Regions from separate parts of the Sphingobium sp. VMM genome, predicted to be linked through region 2. Evidence: riboswitches for the same ligand, from Rfam matches in the RefSeq annotation. Region 2 holds a riboswitch; each other region holds the start of a gene.

What was found. A riboswitch is a leader RNA that binds a small molecule or an ion and turns the genes downstream of it on or off. The one in region 2 is predicted to bind cobalamin.
Region 1: another riboswitch for cobalamin. It lies ahead of ACUCV3_RS18465 (TonB-dependent receptor plug domain-containing protein); the one in region 2 lies ahead of ACUCV3_RS21175 (cobalamin biosynthesis protein CobG).
Region 3: another riboswitch for cobalamin. It lies ahead of cobW (cobalamin biosynthesis protein CobW); the one in region 2 lies ahead of ACUCV3_RS21175 (cobalamin biosynthesis protein CobG).
Region 4: another riboswitch for cobalamin. It lies ahead of ACUCV3_RS17620 (TonB-dependent receptor plug domain-containing protein); the one in region 2 lies ahead of ACUCV3_RS21175 (cobalamin biosynthesis protein CobG).

Annotation. Positions count from the first base shown of each region.
Region 1 is NZ_JBXGSI010000015.1:44,818-49,142, reverse strand. It holds gene ACUCV3_RS18475 (energy transducer TonB) at 1-397, opposite strand, end outside; gene ACUCV3_RS18470 (threonine ammonia-lyase) at 467-1,456, opposite strand; cobalamin riboswitch at 1,596-1,837, shown strand; gene ACUCV3_RS18465 (TonB-dependent receptor plug domain-containing protein) at 2,009-3,853, shown strand; gene ACUCV3_RS18460 (FecCD family ABC transporter permease) at 3,866-4,325, shown strand, end outside.
Region 2 is NZ_JBXGSI010000019.1:63,676-68,000, forward strand. It holds gene cobI (precorrin-2 C(20)-methyltransferase) at 1-538, opposite strand, end outside; gene ACUCV3_RS21170 (precorrin-8X methylmutase) at 535-1,164, opposite strand; gene ACUCV3_RS21175 (cobalamin biosynthesis protein CobG) at 1,164-2,216, opposite strand; cobalamin riboswitch at 2,497-2,708, opposite strand; partial or broken gene ACUCV3_RS21180 (transposase) at 3,208-3,593, shown strand; AL1L pseudoknot at 3,489-3,605, shown strand; gene ACUCV3_RS21185 (beta strand repeat-containing protein) at 3,953-4,325, opposite strand, start outside.
Region 3 is NZ_JBXGSI010000012.1:103,583-107,907, reverse strand. It holds gene cobN (cobaltochelatase subunit CobN) at 1-1,832, opposite strand, end outside; gene cobW (cobalamin biosynthesis protein CobW) at 1,832-2,884, opposite strand; cobalamin riboswitch at 3,062-3,303, opposite strand; gene ACUCV3_RS16565 (Rieske (2Fe-2S) protein) at 3,334-3,711, opposite strand; gene maiA (maleylacetoacetate isomerase) at 3,708-4,325, opposite strand, start outside.
Region 4 is NZ_JBXGSI010000014.1:17,402-21,726, reverse strand. It holds gene ACUCV3_RS17625 (DUF1636 domain-containing protein) at 1-338, opposite strand, end outside; gene ACUCV3_RS17620 (TonB-dependent receptor plug domain-containing protein) at 338-2,293, opposite strand; cobalamin riboswitch at 2,430-2,622, opposite strand; gene ACUCV3_RS17615 (ABC transporter substrate-binding protein) at 2,689-3,549, shown strand; gene ACUCV3_RS17610 (acyl-CoA thioesterase) at 3,562-3,960, opposite strand; gene ACUCV3_RS17605 (S9 family peptidase) at 3,960-4,325, opposite strand, start outside.

The DNA of each region.
Region 1 (4,325 bases), on a different contig from region 2:
TGCTGACCTGTAATCCCAGATCAACGGGTGGTGCGGCAGAGCGTTCGGAGCCCGCCTTGCCCTGGCCATTGGAGCGCCACCACCTGACACGGCTGTGCCATTGGCTGTGGATGGCGCTACCCGTTTCGTCCGTGGCATGCGTGAACTTCGCTCTTGCCAGTATCAATGCGCAGGTTTTCCGATCCAGGGCAGTGGAGCCGCTAGATTGGGTGATGTCGCATCGTATCGCTTGACCATTGGGCGCGATCAGCAATGCGAAAAATGTAGTGCCCTCACCCTGTGGTCGCTTGTCGTCAGTAGGATAGTCCAGCGAAGTGACCCAATCCCCCGGATAATTGGCTGGTGTCGCGTTCACAAGCGCGACGGCATGGATCAGTACCGATACGATTCCCATCATTTCCCCTAAAGCCGACCCTCGCGGCATCCCCAGACCAGACTAAGGGTGACCGATTGGAAAGACTAGCGGTCAAGCGCCCCCGCCAATGATTGCGGCATAATCCTGCGGATCGACATTGGCGCCGGAGATGACGAGGGCGGTGGCGCCGTCGGTCGCTGGGGCGAGGCCGGCAAGCATGGCGGCGAGCGCGACCGCGCCGCCCGGTTCGACCACCAGCTTGAGCGTGGTGAAGGCGAAGCGCATCGCGTCGCGCACCTGATCGTCGCTGACGACCAGACCGCCTGCGAGCAGGGCGTGGTTGATCGGGAAGGTCAGCGCGCCGGGGCTGGGCGCCAGCAGCGCGTCGCAGATGCTGCGCGCGTCGGGCGAGACGCTTTCGCGCGTGCCGCTGGCGAGCGAGCGGGCGGTATCATCGAAACCGGCGGGTTCGACCGCATAGACGCTGATGTCCGGGCGGGCGGCCTTGACCGCCGTGGCCGTGCCCGCGACCAGGCCGCCACCACCGCAACAGACGAGAATCTGCGTGAGGTCGGCGCCGGCGGCCTGCGCTTGCTCCAATATCTCCAGGCCGATCGTGCCCTGGCCGGCGATGATGAAGGGATCGTCGAAGGAGGGAACCAGCGTCGCGCCGCGTTCGGTGGCAAGGGCGGTGGCGATTTCCTCGCGGCTCTGGGTGAAGCGGTCATAGGGGACGACCTCGGCGCCCAGCGCGCGGGTGTTGGCGGTCTTGATCGCCGGCGCATCGGCCGGCATCACGATCGTGGCGGGAATGCTGAGCAGGCGCGCGGCAAAGGCGACGCCCTGGGCATGATTGCCCGAGGACCAGGCGACGACGCCCGCCGCGCGTTCCGCAGCGTTCAGTCGGGCGAGGCGGTTATAGGCGCCGCGGAACTTGAACGATCCGCTATGCTGGGCCCCCTCGAACTTCACCAGCACACGCCGGCCGCAGAGATCGTTCAGCGCGGCATTCTCGATCAGCGGGGTGCGGACCGCCGCCGGCGCGATCAGCCGCGCGGCATCGGCGACGTCGGCGGCAGTGATGGCAAGCGAATCGGACATGTCGGCTCCTTCGGTAAGAGGCCCCTGCATAGCCGCCCGCCGGCGCCGCGCAACGATCCGCCGGGGCGATCCTGGCCCGCTTGGCAGGGCTTGTGCTTTGGCTTATGGGGGCCGCGCGCCGGGGCGGTCAAAAGCCCCGGACGCGCATGATCGCGCCGGTGCCCGCAAGGGCTGAAAACGGGAATGCGGTGCGGGGGGCGCAGCCCTTCCAAATCCGCGGCTGTCCCTGCAACTGTAAGCGGTGAGCGCGATGCGCAGGGTTCCCAGGCTCTTCAAAAGGGGAGGGCCGGAACCGGCCACTGGACCGCCAAGTCCGGGAAGGCTGGCGCATCGCTGCCCTGACCCGCGAGCCAGGAGACCTGCCGGCGTCTGGTCGCTCTTGCCCTGGCCCAGGGGATGGCCATGGCGCGGTGTTTCCGTCGAGCGACGCCCATGGCGGCCGGGGCCGCATCGGTGCGTGGGGCGGGGCGCTGGCGTCTTCCCGATCCTCACGCAGCGACCGCTTGTGCGGACGCCCCGGTTCCAAATCGACGGACGCCGGGGGACGATAAAATGAAGATGTTGGGGATTTCGCTGATCGCATTGCTGGCCGCTACGCCGGCATTGGCCCAGGATGACGATATCGTCGTCACCGCTTCGGGCATTGCGCAGCCGCGCGACGAGGTCGGCCAGGCGATCACGGTGATCGATGCCGACACGATCAGGACGCGCCAGGCGGTCGATGTCGTCGACCTGCTCGCCACCACGCCGGGCGTCCGCTTCAGCCGCAACGGCTCCACCGGCGGCGTGACCGGCGTGTCGCTGCGCGGGGCGGAGACGACCCAGACGCTGGTGCTGATCGACGGGGTCAAGGTCAACGACCCGAGCGGCATCGGCGACGGCTATGATTTCGGCCATCTGCTGACCGGCAATATTCGCCGGATCGAAGTGCTGCGCGGCTCCAACTCGGTGGTCTATGGCAGCCAGGCGATCGGCGGCGTGGTCAATGTGATGACCGGCGCGCCGAGCGAGGGTTTCGAGGTCAATGCCTCGGCCGATTATGGCTATAGCGACACGCTGAATGCCAAGGCCGATGTGTCGGGCACGCGCGGCGCGGTGTCGGGCGGCGTCGGCGTTGCCTATTTCAACACCGACGGCATTTCCTCGGTTGGCCGGTCGTTCGGCGGCGTGGAGAAGGACGGCTATGAGAATATCGCCACCAACGCCAAGCTGAAGATCGCCTTTTCCGACAGCCTGAGCCTCGACCTGCGCGGTTACTATATCCATGCGGATCTCGACTATGACAGCTTCTTCGGCGCGCCGGCGGACAGCAGCGACGTCAGCAAGCTGGACCAATATGTCGGCTATGCCGGAATCAACCTGGCGCTGCTCGACGGCAAGCTGACCAACCGCGCTGCCGTCACCTGGCTGCGCAACGATCGCGACTATTATTTCGTGCGCGGCACTGACCCGGACTATGGCTATTCGGGCACCAATCTGCGGTTCGAATATGAGGGCGTCTATGCCCCGGTGGATCAGGCCAAGCTGATCTTCGGCTATGAGCATGAGCGGCCGGACTATGAGTATTTCGGCTTTGGCGACATAGCGAGCGCGAAGGCGAACATCGACAGCGTCTATGCGCTGGCGGTGGTGAAGCCGCTTGCCGGCCTGGCCGTCACCGGCGGGCTGCGCCATGACGATCATAGCCAGTTCGGCGGCGCGACCACCTTTGGTGCCAACGCCAATTACACGCCGAACGCCGGCGCCACCAATATCCGCCTCTCCTATGGCGAGGGGTTCAAGGCGCCGTCGCTCTATCAGCTCTACGACACCTATAGCGGCAACAGCGCGCTGCGGCCGGAACGGTCGAAAAGCTATGATATCGGCTTCGACCAGAGCCTGGACGGGGACAAGGCGGTGCTGTCGCTGACCGCCTTCCGGCGCGATACCCGCAACCAGATCAATTATGATTATGCGACCTACACCTATGGCAATCTGGACCGGACCCGCGCCAAGGGCGTGGAAGCGACGCTGACGCTGAAGCCGGTCGAGGCGCTGACGGTGGCGGCATCTTACAGCTATGTCGATGCGCGCGACCGGTCGGGCGGGGCCACCGACGGCAATCGCCTGCCGCGCCGCGCCGCCAATGCGGTGAGCGTGTCGGCCGACTATCTCTGGTCCTTCGGCCTGTCGACCGGCGCGACCCTGACCATGGTCGGCGACAGCTATGACGACACGGCGAACACCCGCCGGCTCGACGGCTATGGGCTGGCCGGGCTGCGCGCGTCCTTCCCCGTGGGCGACCATCTGGAAGTCTATGGCCGGATCGACAATCTGTTCGATGCGGATTACGCCACCGCCTATGGCTATGGCACCTATGGCCGGTCGGCCTATGGCGGCGTGCGTGTCCGCTTCTAAGGGGCGGCGCGCATGAGCGGGCGGCGGCATCCTTTGTTGCTGCCGGGGCTGATCGGCCTGCTGCTGGTCGCGGCCATCGCGTCGGTCGCGCTGGGATCGGTGACGATCGCGCCGGCCCGCATCCTGGCGGTGCTGGCGGGCGGTGGCGATATGGTGGCGCGCGCGATCGTCATCGACCTGCGCCTGCCGCGCATGGCGATCGGCCTGCTGGTCGGCGCCATGCTGGGCCTGTCGGGTGCGGCATTGCAGGGCTATCTGCGCAATCCGCTGGCCGAACCTGCCGTGCTGGGCGTATCCAATGCAGCGGCGCTGGGCGCGGTGATCGCGCTCTATTTCGGCCTGTCCGAACTGCACCCGATGGCGTTGCCGCTGCTGGCGATCGTTACCGCACTGGCGGCGATCGGCGCGCTGTTCCTGCTGGCGGGACCATCGGAAAGCCCGTTGACGCTGATCCTGGCCGGCATTGCCGTCG
Region 2 (4,325 bases):
TCACTACCAGCGCGTCGGTATCGCGGATGCGGCGGACCAGCTCCTCTTCCGGCAGGGTCGCCATCGCGACGGTCAGCACATCGTCACCCCAGGTGATCGGCAGGCCGGTCGCATTCCAGGCGCCCGACATGCCCATGATTCCGGGGACCACCTCGACCGGGACCAGCCCCGACAACCGACTGTGCAGATGCATGAAGGAGCCGTAGAAAAAGGGGTCGCCCTCGCACAAGACGACCACATCCTCGCCCGCCTCCGCAATCGCCAGCAGCCGGTCGGTGCAGTCGGCATAGAAGGCGGCAAGACAGTCATTGTAGCGCGAGTCGGTGACCGGAATTTCGGTCGTCACCGGATATTCCATCGCCAGTTCGATCGCATCGTCCCGCAGCATGCCCTGCGCGATGCGGCGCGCCTGGCCCGGTCGGCCGGCCTTGCGGAAATAGGCGACATGCCGTCCCCCCCGCACCAGCCGGTCGGCGCGCACGCTCAGCAAGTCCTGCGCGCCGGGGCCAAGGCCCACGCCATAGACGGTGCCGCTCATTCCGCGCGGCTCGCCAGCGCATTGATCGCCGCGACCGTGATCGCGCTGCCACCCAACCGCCCGTCGACGACGCAGCAGGGGACCGGCTGCGCCGCCCATAAAGCGGCCTTGGATTCCGCCGCGCCGACGAAGCCGACCGGACAACCGATGATCGCCGCCGGGCGCGGACAGGCCGGATCTTCCAGCATGTCGAGCAGGTGGAACAGCGCCGTGGGCGCATTGCCGATGGCAACCAGTGCCCCGTCAAGATGCGGCCGCCACAGTTCCAGCGCGGCGGCGGACCGGGTATTGCCCATCGCCCGCGCCATGTCCGGCACGGCGATCTCGTGCAAGGTGCAGAGCACGGCATTGTCGGCGGGCAGGCGCGCGCGCGTGACCCCTTCCGACACCATGCGCGCATCGCACAGCACCGGCGCCCCTGCGGCCAGGGCCTGCCGCGCTACCGCTGCAAAGCCCGGTGAAAAGCGGATATGGGCCGCAAGGTCCACCATGCCCGCAGCATGGATCATGCGCACGGCGACCGGCTCCTCCTCGGCAGCAAAGCGCCCGAGGTCGGCTTCGGCGCGGATGGTGGCGAAGGACTGGCGATAGATCGCCGCGCCGTCCCTCTCATAATCATGGGGCATCAACAGGCTCCGAAATGGGCAAGAAGGTCGGTGGCGGTGAGGTCAGGACGGACGGGCGCCGACCCTGCGCGGGCATGGAAGGCAAGGTCGTAGCGCCCGTCCCGCCCCGTCAGCACGATGTCGGCCGGCATCGAACAGGCACAGCCCTTGGCGCAGCCGGAGACATGAAGACGGCCCGTCACATGGGGCGCCAGTTGGCAGGCGAGGTCGCGGCTCTCCACGCTCGCCTGCGGGCAGGCAGGCGCGCCGGGGCAGGCCTCCACATGGATCAACGGGTCGGCAGCGTCGGCGGACAGGCCGGGCAGCTGTCCTTCGGCCAGCAGCATGCGCCACGGGGTCAGCCGCATGGCCGGCGCGTCGAGAAGATGCCGCGCGTCGATCCGGCCAAAGGGAAGACCATAGGCCATGCCGCCATCCCATGCGCCGGGCATCAGCCGAGCACGCGGCGACGCCGCCTCTGCCGTGCCCGTTGCCCAATCCGGCAGGGGCGCATCATGCCGGGCCATGCGCCCCACGCGCGCGCCGTCGCTCTCCACGAACCATCGGGCGAGCGCGAGCAGCGCATCCACTTCGCCGCCGCTGTCCACCGGCACGCCTTGTGCCCGCCCCTCCGCACGCAAGATCAGGCCGCCATCGCGCGCCCGTTCGATGCGAAAATCCCCCGCTTCGCTGGGCAGGAGCGGCGCGGCGCCGGCATCGATCACGAAGCCCATCTTGCCCGGCAAGTCCGGTAGTTCGTCCAGGCGATCGAGCAACTGACTGGCGATGCGATGGCTGTCGTCGCCTTCGCGCCAGTCCGGCGCGACCATCATCATGCGCGCGCCCTCGCGTCGGGCATCGCGGTCCACCAGGCCAAGGTCGAGCAGCCGGTCGAGCAAGGGGCGCCAGCTTTCGTCGCGCACGCCGCGGATCTGGAGGTTCGCGCGCCGGGTCATGTCGATCAGGCCGTTGCCATGGGCGATCGCCGCTTCGCCCAGCGCCGCCAGATCATCGGCCGAAAGACGGCCAAGGCGCGGCTTCACGCGCACGATCAGCCCGTCGCCCGCCGCCATCGGGCGCCAGGCATCGGGACACCAGCCCCGAACGGCCGGCCCGTGGGCCACAGCATGGTTCGCGGTCGCCCTATCACTGCCCGCGCCGGTCTGGCTCACAGGCAAATCCTCCGCGCGCCGGGACGCAACCAGGCGGGGCTTGCCGGCATCGCCGGTCGGCGCGAGGCGGCAGGCAGGCGCGACAGGCGCCCGACACCACGCGGCCGTGCAGCCCCAGCCACACGCTTCGCCGCCCAGACGGAAGAGAGACCGTCCCATGACCAACCCCTGGGTCAGGACAAGAGCGACCGAAACGCCGGCAGGTCTCCTGGCTCGCGGGTCGTTGCGGGATGCACGCCTTCCCGGACGCTCTGTCCAGTGGCTGCCCTCATGGGCTTGTGCATCGCGCTATCCGCTTACAGTTGCAGGGACAGCCACGGAATAAGGGGCCAGGCCCCCGCACCGCATTCCCGATTAAGTTCCTTGCGGAACACCGGCGTCAGTTATGCAATGCACCAGCATGAACCGGCGCATCGATGATGCCCTAGTCGAAACATCGGGCTTCGCCAAGACATGGAATGTGTATCGGCAGTCCCGCTGCCGGCTCGACGCCCAAGGCATACCGACGGAGGATGCCGAAACGGAAACCGGAAGCAAGGAAAGCGACGCGGCGTCGGATACCGAAATTATGGCTGGGGCGGCAGGAGCCCCAGTCAAATTCTCACGCCCTACAAGGCCTTGAAAACGCTGGCGTACAGCCAACGGCTGCACACCCTGTTGCTACAGCGTGTTGGCACAATCGACAACCCGGATTTTTCGCTCTCCAGCCACATCCTAGGCGCATCAAGCATCAAGCTATTTGCACCACTGTGACAGAGGAACTCGCGCAGGAGGGTAAGGTCAAATGGCCAGCTCGCATGAAGCTGCCGTTCGCGTAGCAACGGGCTATCCCCCTATAATGAACCGCGCCGGGTTTGCCGGAGGCTCCAACTCCTGAGAAGGTGGAGCCTGTATGAGCAAGACAACGAACAAGTTTGCGCCGGAAGTCCGCGAGCGCGCGGTGCGTATGGTGATCGATCATGAACGTGATTACCCCTCTCGCTGGGCAGCGGTGGTTTCGATTGCGGAGAAGATCGGCTGCGTTCCGCAGACGCTGCATGAGTGGGTGAAGAAGGCTGAGGTCGACAGCGGCAAGCGCGCGGGCGTCCCGACCGAGGTAGCCGACAAGATGAAGGCACTGGAGCGCGAGGTCCGCGAGCTGCGACAGGCCAATGAGATCCTGCGCCAGGCATCGGCATATTTTGCCCAGGCGGAGCTCGACCGCCCGTTCAAGCGATGATCGCGTTCATCGACGATTACCGCGATGCCTATGGGGTCGAGCCAATCTGCAGCATCCTGTAGATCGCCCCATCCACCTATCACGAGCGCATCGCACAGCGGCCTGATCCGTCGACTCCTCTCGCATTCCCGGCAAGGCCGCCCCCGCCCCTGCGGGATGCACACGGAAAAAGATCTGGAAACCACTCTGCTGGGGCCCGTCCTGCCTGACCGGACGTGTGGCGATTGCATGATCTACGGTACCGTTCTCACCGTAGACACGCCTGATTTCAATAAGCCGGCCGGCTCCGCATGTGCTCACCTTGCCGCCGACCGATGCAGCATTGACGCCGTGCGCCCGCACGTTTTCCGGACCTGGTGCTGCGCCGGCAATGCCGCAACAAGCGGCGCTGCATTTCCTCCTCCCTGTCAGACGAGTGCTACGCCAATCCGAAATTCTGGAACGTCAGCGTCGGCTTTGTGCTGAGGAAGGCGACCTGGACCATTGCCTGGGAGCCGGAGCCGTCGGGGTCGTAATATAGCGCGCCGGTCGATTTGTTATAGACGAGATACTGGTCCGGTGCGGTTGCCGCGGTTCCGGCATAGAAGGCCGATGACGGCAGGCTTCCGCTCGGCATCGAGGCAAAGGCGGTGAAGATGCCGCGCGCGAAAACGAGCATGTCCTCGCCCGGCGTAAAGTCCTTCACCGTGTCGCGATCGGCCGATACGGTCAGCGAATCGAACAGGAAGCTGTCCGACCCTGCCCCGCCGGTCAGCTCATCAAGGCCAGCGCCGCCGACCAGCAGATCATTG
Region 3 (4,325 bases), on a different contig from region 2:
GGGGTCAGATGGTCGAGGATGACGGCGCCGATGCGGCGCTTGGCCTGCGTCCCCTCGCCCGGATCATTGACGATGAATGGATAGAGTTGCGGCACCGGCCCGGCGCAGATTTCGGGGAAGCAATCGGCCGAGAGCGACACCGCCTTGCCCGGCAGCCATTCCAGATTGCCATGCTTGCCGACATGGACCAGCGCCTGCGCGCCGAAATCCTGCTCCAGCCAGACATGGAAGGCGAGATAGGCGTGCGGCGGCGGCAGCGCCGGGTCATGATAGCTGCTCTTGGGATCGATATTATAGCCGCGCGCCGGCTGCACCGCGATCGCGACATGGCCGAAGCGATGGACGGCGAGGCGAAAGGCGCCGTCGCGCACGAAGGGATCGGCCTCGGGCGCGCCCCAGCGATCGACCATGGCGTCACGCGCGCTGTCCGGCAGAGCGGCAAAGGCGGCGCGATAGACATCGAGCGACAGGCTGACCTCGCCCGGTCGGTCGATCGACGCCCGGTCATTGGTGACGCCGCCGGTCATCAGCCGCATCAGTGCAGCGCCATCGCGCGGGGCGTCGCCGATCGCATAGCCGGCCTCGCCCAGCCGGCACAGGATCGCGGCGGCGCTGGCCGGCGTGTCGAGGCCGACGCCATTGCCGATCCGCCCGTCGCGATTGGGATAATTGGCCAGCACCAGCGCAACCCGGCGCTCGGCAGGCGGCGTGCGGCGCAGCGCTGCCCAGTTGCGCGCCAGATCGGCGACGAAGGCGACCCGGTCGGGTGCCACGCGCGGCACGACGATGCCGCACTGGGTTCGCGCGTCGAACCGCTCGGCCGCCTTGAAAGCCACGGCGCGGGTGAAGAGGCGCCCGTCCACTTCGGGCAGGGCGACATTCATCGCCAGGTCGCGCGGACCAAGGCCACGGGCGGACCCGCGCCAGCTGCCTTCCTCGACCCCCGCAAAGGCGGTCTGCAGGATCGGGCAATCGGCCTGTTCCAAGATGCCCGGTACGCGCGGAACGGACGACGAGGAGGCGGCAAAGCTGGTCGCATTGACGATGATGTCGGGCGCGATATCGGCCAGCAGCCCGCCGAGCCAGTCGCGCACGAACGGCTCGCGCAACGCACGCACATGCACGGCGGCAACGTTGAAGCCGCGCGCGCCAAGGGTCGCTACCATCGCATCGACCGCGCTCAGCGTGCCGGCCACCACCAGCGCGCGATAGAAGATCAGCAGTGCCACCGGCCGCCCCTCGACCCAGGTCGCGCGCAGCTCGGCCACGCCCGGCCGGTCGTGACCTGGCAGGTACAGGCCCGCGTCGGCGATCGGCAGCGGATGATCGGGCTCGCCCGCATCCGCGCCGATCAGCCGCGCGGCGCAGCGCAGGAAGGAGAGCGCATTGGCGGTGCCGCCCTGGCGCAGATAGTCGCGCAGCTGCTCGCGCATCGCCGCCGGCACGGTGGAAGCCAGATCCAGCGCGGGATCGCCCTCGCGCCCATCGGCGATCGCGGCGAAGGCGATGCCCCGTTCACGCGCGACCTGCGCAATCTCGTCCACGCCATAGGGCCAATAGCTCTTGCCGCCGAGCAGGATGACGCAGACGAAGCGCGCCCTGGCGATCACCTTCTCGACATAGAGGTCGACCGAATAGGGATGTTTGAGCTGCAGCAGATTGGCCAGCCGCACGCTCGGCGCATCATCGGGCAGGCGCGCGGCAGCGGCGGCGAAACAGGCCAGGTCGCTGTCCGCCACGGTCAGGATGACGATGTCGCCGGGCGGCTGATCGAGGTCGATCGCCTCCTCGCCGTCGCTGATCGTTCCCGGCGTGGCGGACAGAAGATGCATCAGCCGAGCACGGCCTGGATGTCGGCATCGATCGCGGCGCGGTTCAGCCCCTTCTGGCCGATCACCACCAGCTGGGTGCGGCGCGCTTCCTGCGGCTGCCAGGGACGGTCGAAGAAATGCTGGATGCGCGGGCCGACCGCCTGCACGACCAGGCGCATCGGCTTGCCCGCGACCGCGACCATGCCCTTGACGCGCAGCACGTCATGGGTGGCGATCAGCGCGGACAGCGCCTCCACCAGCGTGTCGGGATCGACAACGGCATCGCCGCCGACGACGAAGCTGTCGAAATCATCATGGTCATGATCCTCGCCCTCCGCCTCATGGTGCGAGGGCCGGGCGTCGAGATCATCCTCTGCCGCCGCGACGATGCCCAGCAGCGCGCCGATATCGACCGCACCATGGGCGGCGCGGACGATCTTCACGCCGGGCCGCGTCTCGGCATCGACCTGCGCCTCGACCGCGGCCAGCGTGTCGGCATCGACCAGGTCGCTTTTGTTCAGCACCACCATGTCGGCGCAGGCGAGCTGATCCTCGAACAATTCCTCCAGCGGACTGTCATGGTCCAGATTGGGGTCGGCGGCGCGCGCTGCGGCCAGGGCGGCCTCGTCCGTGGCAAAACGGCCGGCGGCGACCGCATCGGCGTCGATCAGCGCGACGACGCCGTCCACCGTAGCGCGGGTGCGGATGTCGGGCCACTGGAACGCCTTGACCAGCGGCTTGGGCAGGGCCAGCCCCGAGGTTTCGATGATGATATGGTCGGGCGGGCTCGGCCGGTCGAGCAGCGCGGTCATGGTCGGCAGGAAATCGTCGGCTACGGTGCAGCAGATGCAGCCATTGGCCAGCTCGACGATATCCTCTTCCGGGCAGGCGGCGTCGTTGCAGCCCTTCACCAGTTCGCCGTCGACGCCGACATCGCCAAATTCGTTGATGATGAGGGCGAGCCGGCGCCCCTTCGCATTTTCCAGCAGATGGCGGATCAGCGTGGTCTTGCCCGCGCCCAGGAAGCCGGTGATGACGGTGGTCGGGATCTTGGCAGATGCAGTGTTGGCCATGACAAATACTCGCGCGCCGGAGCAACCGGGGCGGGAGCGAACCGGGCGCGCACGCACGGCCGGCCGGCATCGCGGACGGGCGCTTGTTCGCCCGCAGATGCGTGACCGCGCGGCTCCAGCCGCCAACCTGTCGCTCAGACGGAACACCGTGCCCCGGCCATCCCCTGGACCAAAGCAAGAGCGACCTAAACGCCGGCAGGTCTCCTGGCTTGCGGGTCATAGCGGGAGGAACGGCCTTCCCAGGCCTCGCAGGATTTAGCGTCCGGCCCAGTGGCTGCTGATCCCGCATCGGGGACAGCTTTGTTCATCACGCTCGCCGCTCACAGTTGCAGGGACAGCTGCGGATTTGGACGCCATGGCATCCGCACCGCCTTCCCATTTTAAGCCCCCGTGGGGGCACCGGCGCGATCATGTCGGGACGATGCGAAGCCCCGTCCCTGGGCCGGTTCCTAGTCGCTTTGGGCAGCGGTGACAATCCAGCCATCAGCGATGGCGAGCGGCCAAAGCCTAAGGCGCTGACCGACACAGGGGCCGCCGACACAGACGCCATCGTCGCGGCGGAAAATGGCGCCGTGCCAGCTGCATCTGATATGACTACCGTCCGGGGTCAGATAATCGTCCAGCTGCTGCGCCAGCGGCAGGCCGGCATGGGGGCATTGGTCGACAAAGCCGGCGACATGATCGCCATCCCGCACGGCAAATCCATGGAAGCGGCCGGCGCGCATCTGCAGCACGAAATTGCGCGCCTTGCCGTCGGCGATCTGGTCGATCGGGCAGAGGCGCACGCCCGCCGGCGTCGCGAACAGGCGCGTGTCAGTGTCACTCATATGTCAGCGTCGGGCTGGCGATCGGGGTGCGCGGCGGCAAAGGCGGGGAGCGCGCATGCCGCCGCGTCCACGGCGCACAGCCGCGGAAAGGGCGTCAGGTCGACGCCGAAGCGCCGGGCATTGTAGAGCTGGGGCACGATATGGCAGTCGGCGAAGCTGGGGCTGTCGCCGAAGGCGAAGCGGCCGCCATGCCGGGCGATCAGCGTTTCGAGCGCAGCAAATCCCTCGCCGGTCCAACGCGCGATCCAGGCACGGACCTGATCCTCGCTGGCGCCGAAATCCTGCCGCAGCGCCTGCAACACGCGCAGATTGCCGAGCGGATGAATGTCGCAGGCAATGATGCCGGCCATGGCACGGACGATCGCCGCATCGCCCGGATCGGCGGGCAGCAGGGGCGGCTGCGGCCAGCGCGCCTCGATCCATTCCAGGATCGCGCCGCTCTGCGTCAGCACGGTGTCGCCCGCGACCAGCGCGGGCACCAGCCCCTGCGGCGCCAGCGCTCGATAGTCGGGCGCGCGCTGCGCACCGCTGCGCAGATCATGGGTGACCTGTGCATAGTCGACACCCTTCAGGGCCAGCGCAATCCGTACGCGATAGCTCGCGCTCGACCGCCA
Region 4 (4,325 bases), on a different contig from region 2:
CGAAAGGCGACGCGGCCATGCTCGCTGGCGGCATAGGCAATGGCGTAATCGAGGATCGCGCGCGCCGCATCGGCATCCGGGGCAAAGCGCCCCATGACGTAGCCGACCTTGCCCGGCGCGCGCAGATGGACGGTGCAATGATCCTGGCAGGCGAACAGGCATGGCATGTCCTGCACCGCGACGGTGGCATAGCGCGGGTCGGAGGCCTGCACCGTGCGCAGCGCCTCCGTCAGCCGTGCCCCGCCGCGCACGCCCTCCCCATCCTCCCGCGCCTCGGCCGAATGGCGGCAGGTGCTGCAGGCGACGATGGCAGGGCCGGGCGCGACGGGGCGGAGCATCAGAAGCGGCCCCGGAAGCCGGCATAGATGCTGCGGCCGAGCGTGCCATAGCGATAGGCCGTCATATAATTCTCGTCGAAGAGATTTTCGACGCGGGCGAACAGGCGCAACGCCGGGGTGAGCGCATATTCGGCGCGCAGGTCAACCAGCGTATAATCGTCCAGCCGCGTCGTGTTGGCCGCATTGTCATAGCTGTGGCCGGACCAGCGCACCGCCGCGCCGGTGGTGAGGCCGAAGGGCCAGGCATAGCTGATCGAACCATTGGCGCTGTTGCGCGGCCGGCGCGGCAGCCAATTGCCTTCGTTCGCGGTCCCTTCCGAACGATCCTCCGCGACAGTCCAGCTATAATTGCCGTCGATGGTCAGCCCCTTGACTGGCTCGACCGCCGCCTGCGCCTCTATGCCATGCGCCTTGGCGCGCGCGACATTGAGATAATAGCCATAGCGGCGGGTGGTGGTGCCGGGCGTGAAGCAGAGCGGATCGGTCGAACTGGAGGAACAGCTGTTATAGATGATCTGGTCGGTCGTGGTCCGGTCGAACCAGGTCGCGCCCAGCCGCAGTTTCTCGCCAAAGAAACGCTGCTCCGCGCCCGCTTCCCAGCCATTGGCGCGTTCGGGGTCGAGCGCCTGGTTCCCATATTCGGAAAAGAGCTGATAGAGGGTCGGCGCCTTGACCCCCTCGCCATAGCTGGCGCGCAGCACCGTCCCGGTCGGCAGCGCCCAGACGCCGCCGGCGGAAAAGAGGGTGCGGCCGCCATAGCGATCATGATCGTCATAGCGCAGCCCGCCGGTCAGGGTCAGGCCCGTAATCGGCTGGGCATTGAGCTGGCCATAGACGCTGGTGATCTCCGCCTTGCCGCGAGCCGGATCGGAAATCGGCACCGAAAGCGACGCCGAAGGCGACACGCTGCGGAAGCGGCTATTCTCATTCTCCACCCCGAACAGCGCGGTCCAGCCGTCGGCGATCGCGAAGCTACCCTGATATTCCAGCCGCTGGTTGCGCCCCGCCGCGTCGAACGTCTGCTTGCGCGGGTTGCGCGGGTCGTAATTGTCGCGATCGGTGTCGGTATAGCCATAGCCGAAACGGTTGCGGAAGCGGCCGTCGAGCAGTGCGACGTTAAGGCCGGCATAGCCGACAAATTCGCAATTGGTGCCATAGGCGGGGCTGTCCGCGCTGGTGGCGTCGAAATCGACCTTACCATCGGAATAATAGCCGCGCAGATCGGCGCTGATCCCGTCCGCCAGCGCAACCTCTACCCGGCCGGTGACGCTGCGGTTGGTATAGCCGTCCTTCTCCTTGCCGCCAAAGGCCGGGCTGATCGCGGAAATACCGTCGGTGGTGAAGCTCTGGCCGCCGATCCTCCAACTGACCGGGCCGGTCTTCCCACCCAATGCCGCGCGGGCGCTGACCGTGTCGCGCGACCCCGCCTCGATATCGAAGCTACCCTCCAGCGGCTGTTCGGGCATGGCGGTGACGACATTGACGACGCCACCGATTGCCTGACTGCCCCACAGGGTCGACTGGGGACCGCGCAGCACTTCTATGCGCGAGGCGTCGCCGACCAGCAGATTGGCGAAATTATAGCCGCCGCCGGTCGAGGACGGATCGTTGAGCTTCACCCCGTCGATGACCACTACGGTCTGGTCGGACTCGGCGCCACGGATACGCAGCGACGTCGCCGTGCCATAGCCGCCATTGCGCGAGATGCTGACACCCGGCGTGCGCAGCAGCAATTCGGTGACCCCCAGATCCTGCGCCCGGTCGATCGCTGCCTTGTCGAGCACGGTGACGGAGGCCGGCACCTGATCCACCGGCGTGGCGAGGCGGGTCGCCGTGACGAGGATCGAGGATGCCCCGGCATCGGCGGCGGCATCGGGCGATGGTGCCTGCTGCGCCTCTTCGGCGAAAGCGGTGGTGGAGAGAAGGAAAGAACAGAAAGTCAGATATTTGAACACATAAGCCCCCGGACGAGGGACCGCATCCCAGGGACGATATCGGTGCCCGGCCGGGCGCGACATGGTCCCCGCAATTTGCGGTCCACCTGTCGCCACGCGGGTTCACCCCCGTCCGCTCGGCACACCCTGTCCGCGCGAAGGACGACCGCGACCGGCAGGTCTCCTGGCTCACGGGTCATCGCTGATTCATGCCGCCTTCTCAGAACCTTGCGGTCCCAATGGCATGTGGCACAAAGGCTCGCCGCTCACAGTTGCAGGGGCAGCCGGGGTCTTGAACCCCATTCCCTTTTCATCCCCGTTGCCGGGGAACCTGTCGCAGTCCGGGCGATAGGCGAGCCCGACTGGAGCGTCAATCTTCCTTGCTTGGCGGAGCGCGCCGGCTAAGGGAGGTGGCCATGCGGATATTTGCCCCCATCGGCCCCGGCAAGGGGATGATCGCCCTGGTGATCGCCCTGATCGGCGGCGCCACATTATGGGCGGCCACCGCTCGCCAGCCTGCCAATGCCAGCAAACGTCCGCAACGGATCGTGTCGCTCAACCTGTGCGCCGACCAGCTGCTGGTGGCGCTGGCCGATCGCGACCAGATTGCCGGCCTGACCCATAATGCCGGCGATCGGCAGATGTCGGCAGTGGCTGCCGCGACCCGCGGCCTGCCCATCCTCGACGGATCGGCCGAGCAGATTTTGGCGACCAATCCCGATCTGGTGATCGGCATGCCGGCGCGGCGCAACCCGGCGATCGCGATCCTCAAGGCCCAGCATTATCCCGCCGTCGACCTCAAAAGCGCGGACAGCTATGCCGATATCGTCGCGTCGATCCGCACGGTGGCGCAGGCGATCGGCCATGCCGACCGGGGCGAAGCGATGATCGCGCGGATGGACCGGGAGCTTGCCGCCCTGCCCCGCGCACCGAAGCCCAAAGTCGCGGCCTATTATCAGCGGCGCGGCTACATGACCGGCACCGGCACGCTGGTCGACGACCTGATGACGCGGGCGGGGCTGCGCAACCTGGCCGCCGACCTTGGCAAGCCGGTGATCGCGCAGGTCAGCCTGGAGGAGATGGTCGCCGCCCGGCCCGACTATCTGATCGTCGAGAGCGCCACCGACCGCATCACCGACCAGGGCACCGAAATGCTGCATCATCCGGTGCTGCGCGACATAGCGCGCATCAGCCTGCCCCAGGCCTGGACCGTGTGCGGCGGACCGGCCTATGTGCAGGCGGCCCGCGCCCTCTCCCAGGCCGTCAGCGCCCGCTGAGGCTGGGCCGACTCAGTCCTCGATGAAGTTGGCGGCGACTTCGGCCGGCACCCGCATCAGCCGGCCGCTTTCCTTGTCGATCATCGCCCAGGTGGATTTGGCCGACACCTTCACCTTGCCGTCCGGCCCGGTGAACTCGATCAGCCGGTCGAACCGCGCGCCGCGCGGTCCTTCCGGAATCCAGGTGCGGCCCGACACGACATCGCCTTCGACCACATTGCCGCGATAATCGACCTCATGCCGGGTCACGACCCAGATATAGGCGTCGACATGGGCCGGGTCGGCATCGGTCATCCAATGTTCGACCGACAATTGCTCCATCCACTGCACCCACACCGCATTGTTCACATGGCCCAGCACATCGATATGCTGCGCCTGCGCGGTGAACTGCTTGGTGAAGCTCGACGCCATCAGCCTTCCACTCCCAGCTGCCACAGGATGAACGCAAATTCCTCGGCGGTCTCGTGCAGGCTCTCGAACCGGCCCGACTTGCCACCATGGCCCGCGCCCATATTGGTCTTGAGCAGCAGGATATTCTTGTCGGTCTTGGTCGCGCGCAGCTTCGCCACCCATTTGGCCGGCTCCCAATAGGTGACGCGCGGGTCGTTCAACCCGGCGGTCACCATCAGCGGCGGATAATCCTGGGCGCTGACATGGGTGTAGGGATCATAGGACTGTATGGTGCGGAATGCGGCCTCATCCTCGATCGGATTGCCCCATTCGGGCCATTCGCCCGGCGTCAATGGCAGCGTTTCGTCCAGCATGGTGTTGAGCAC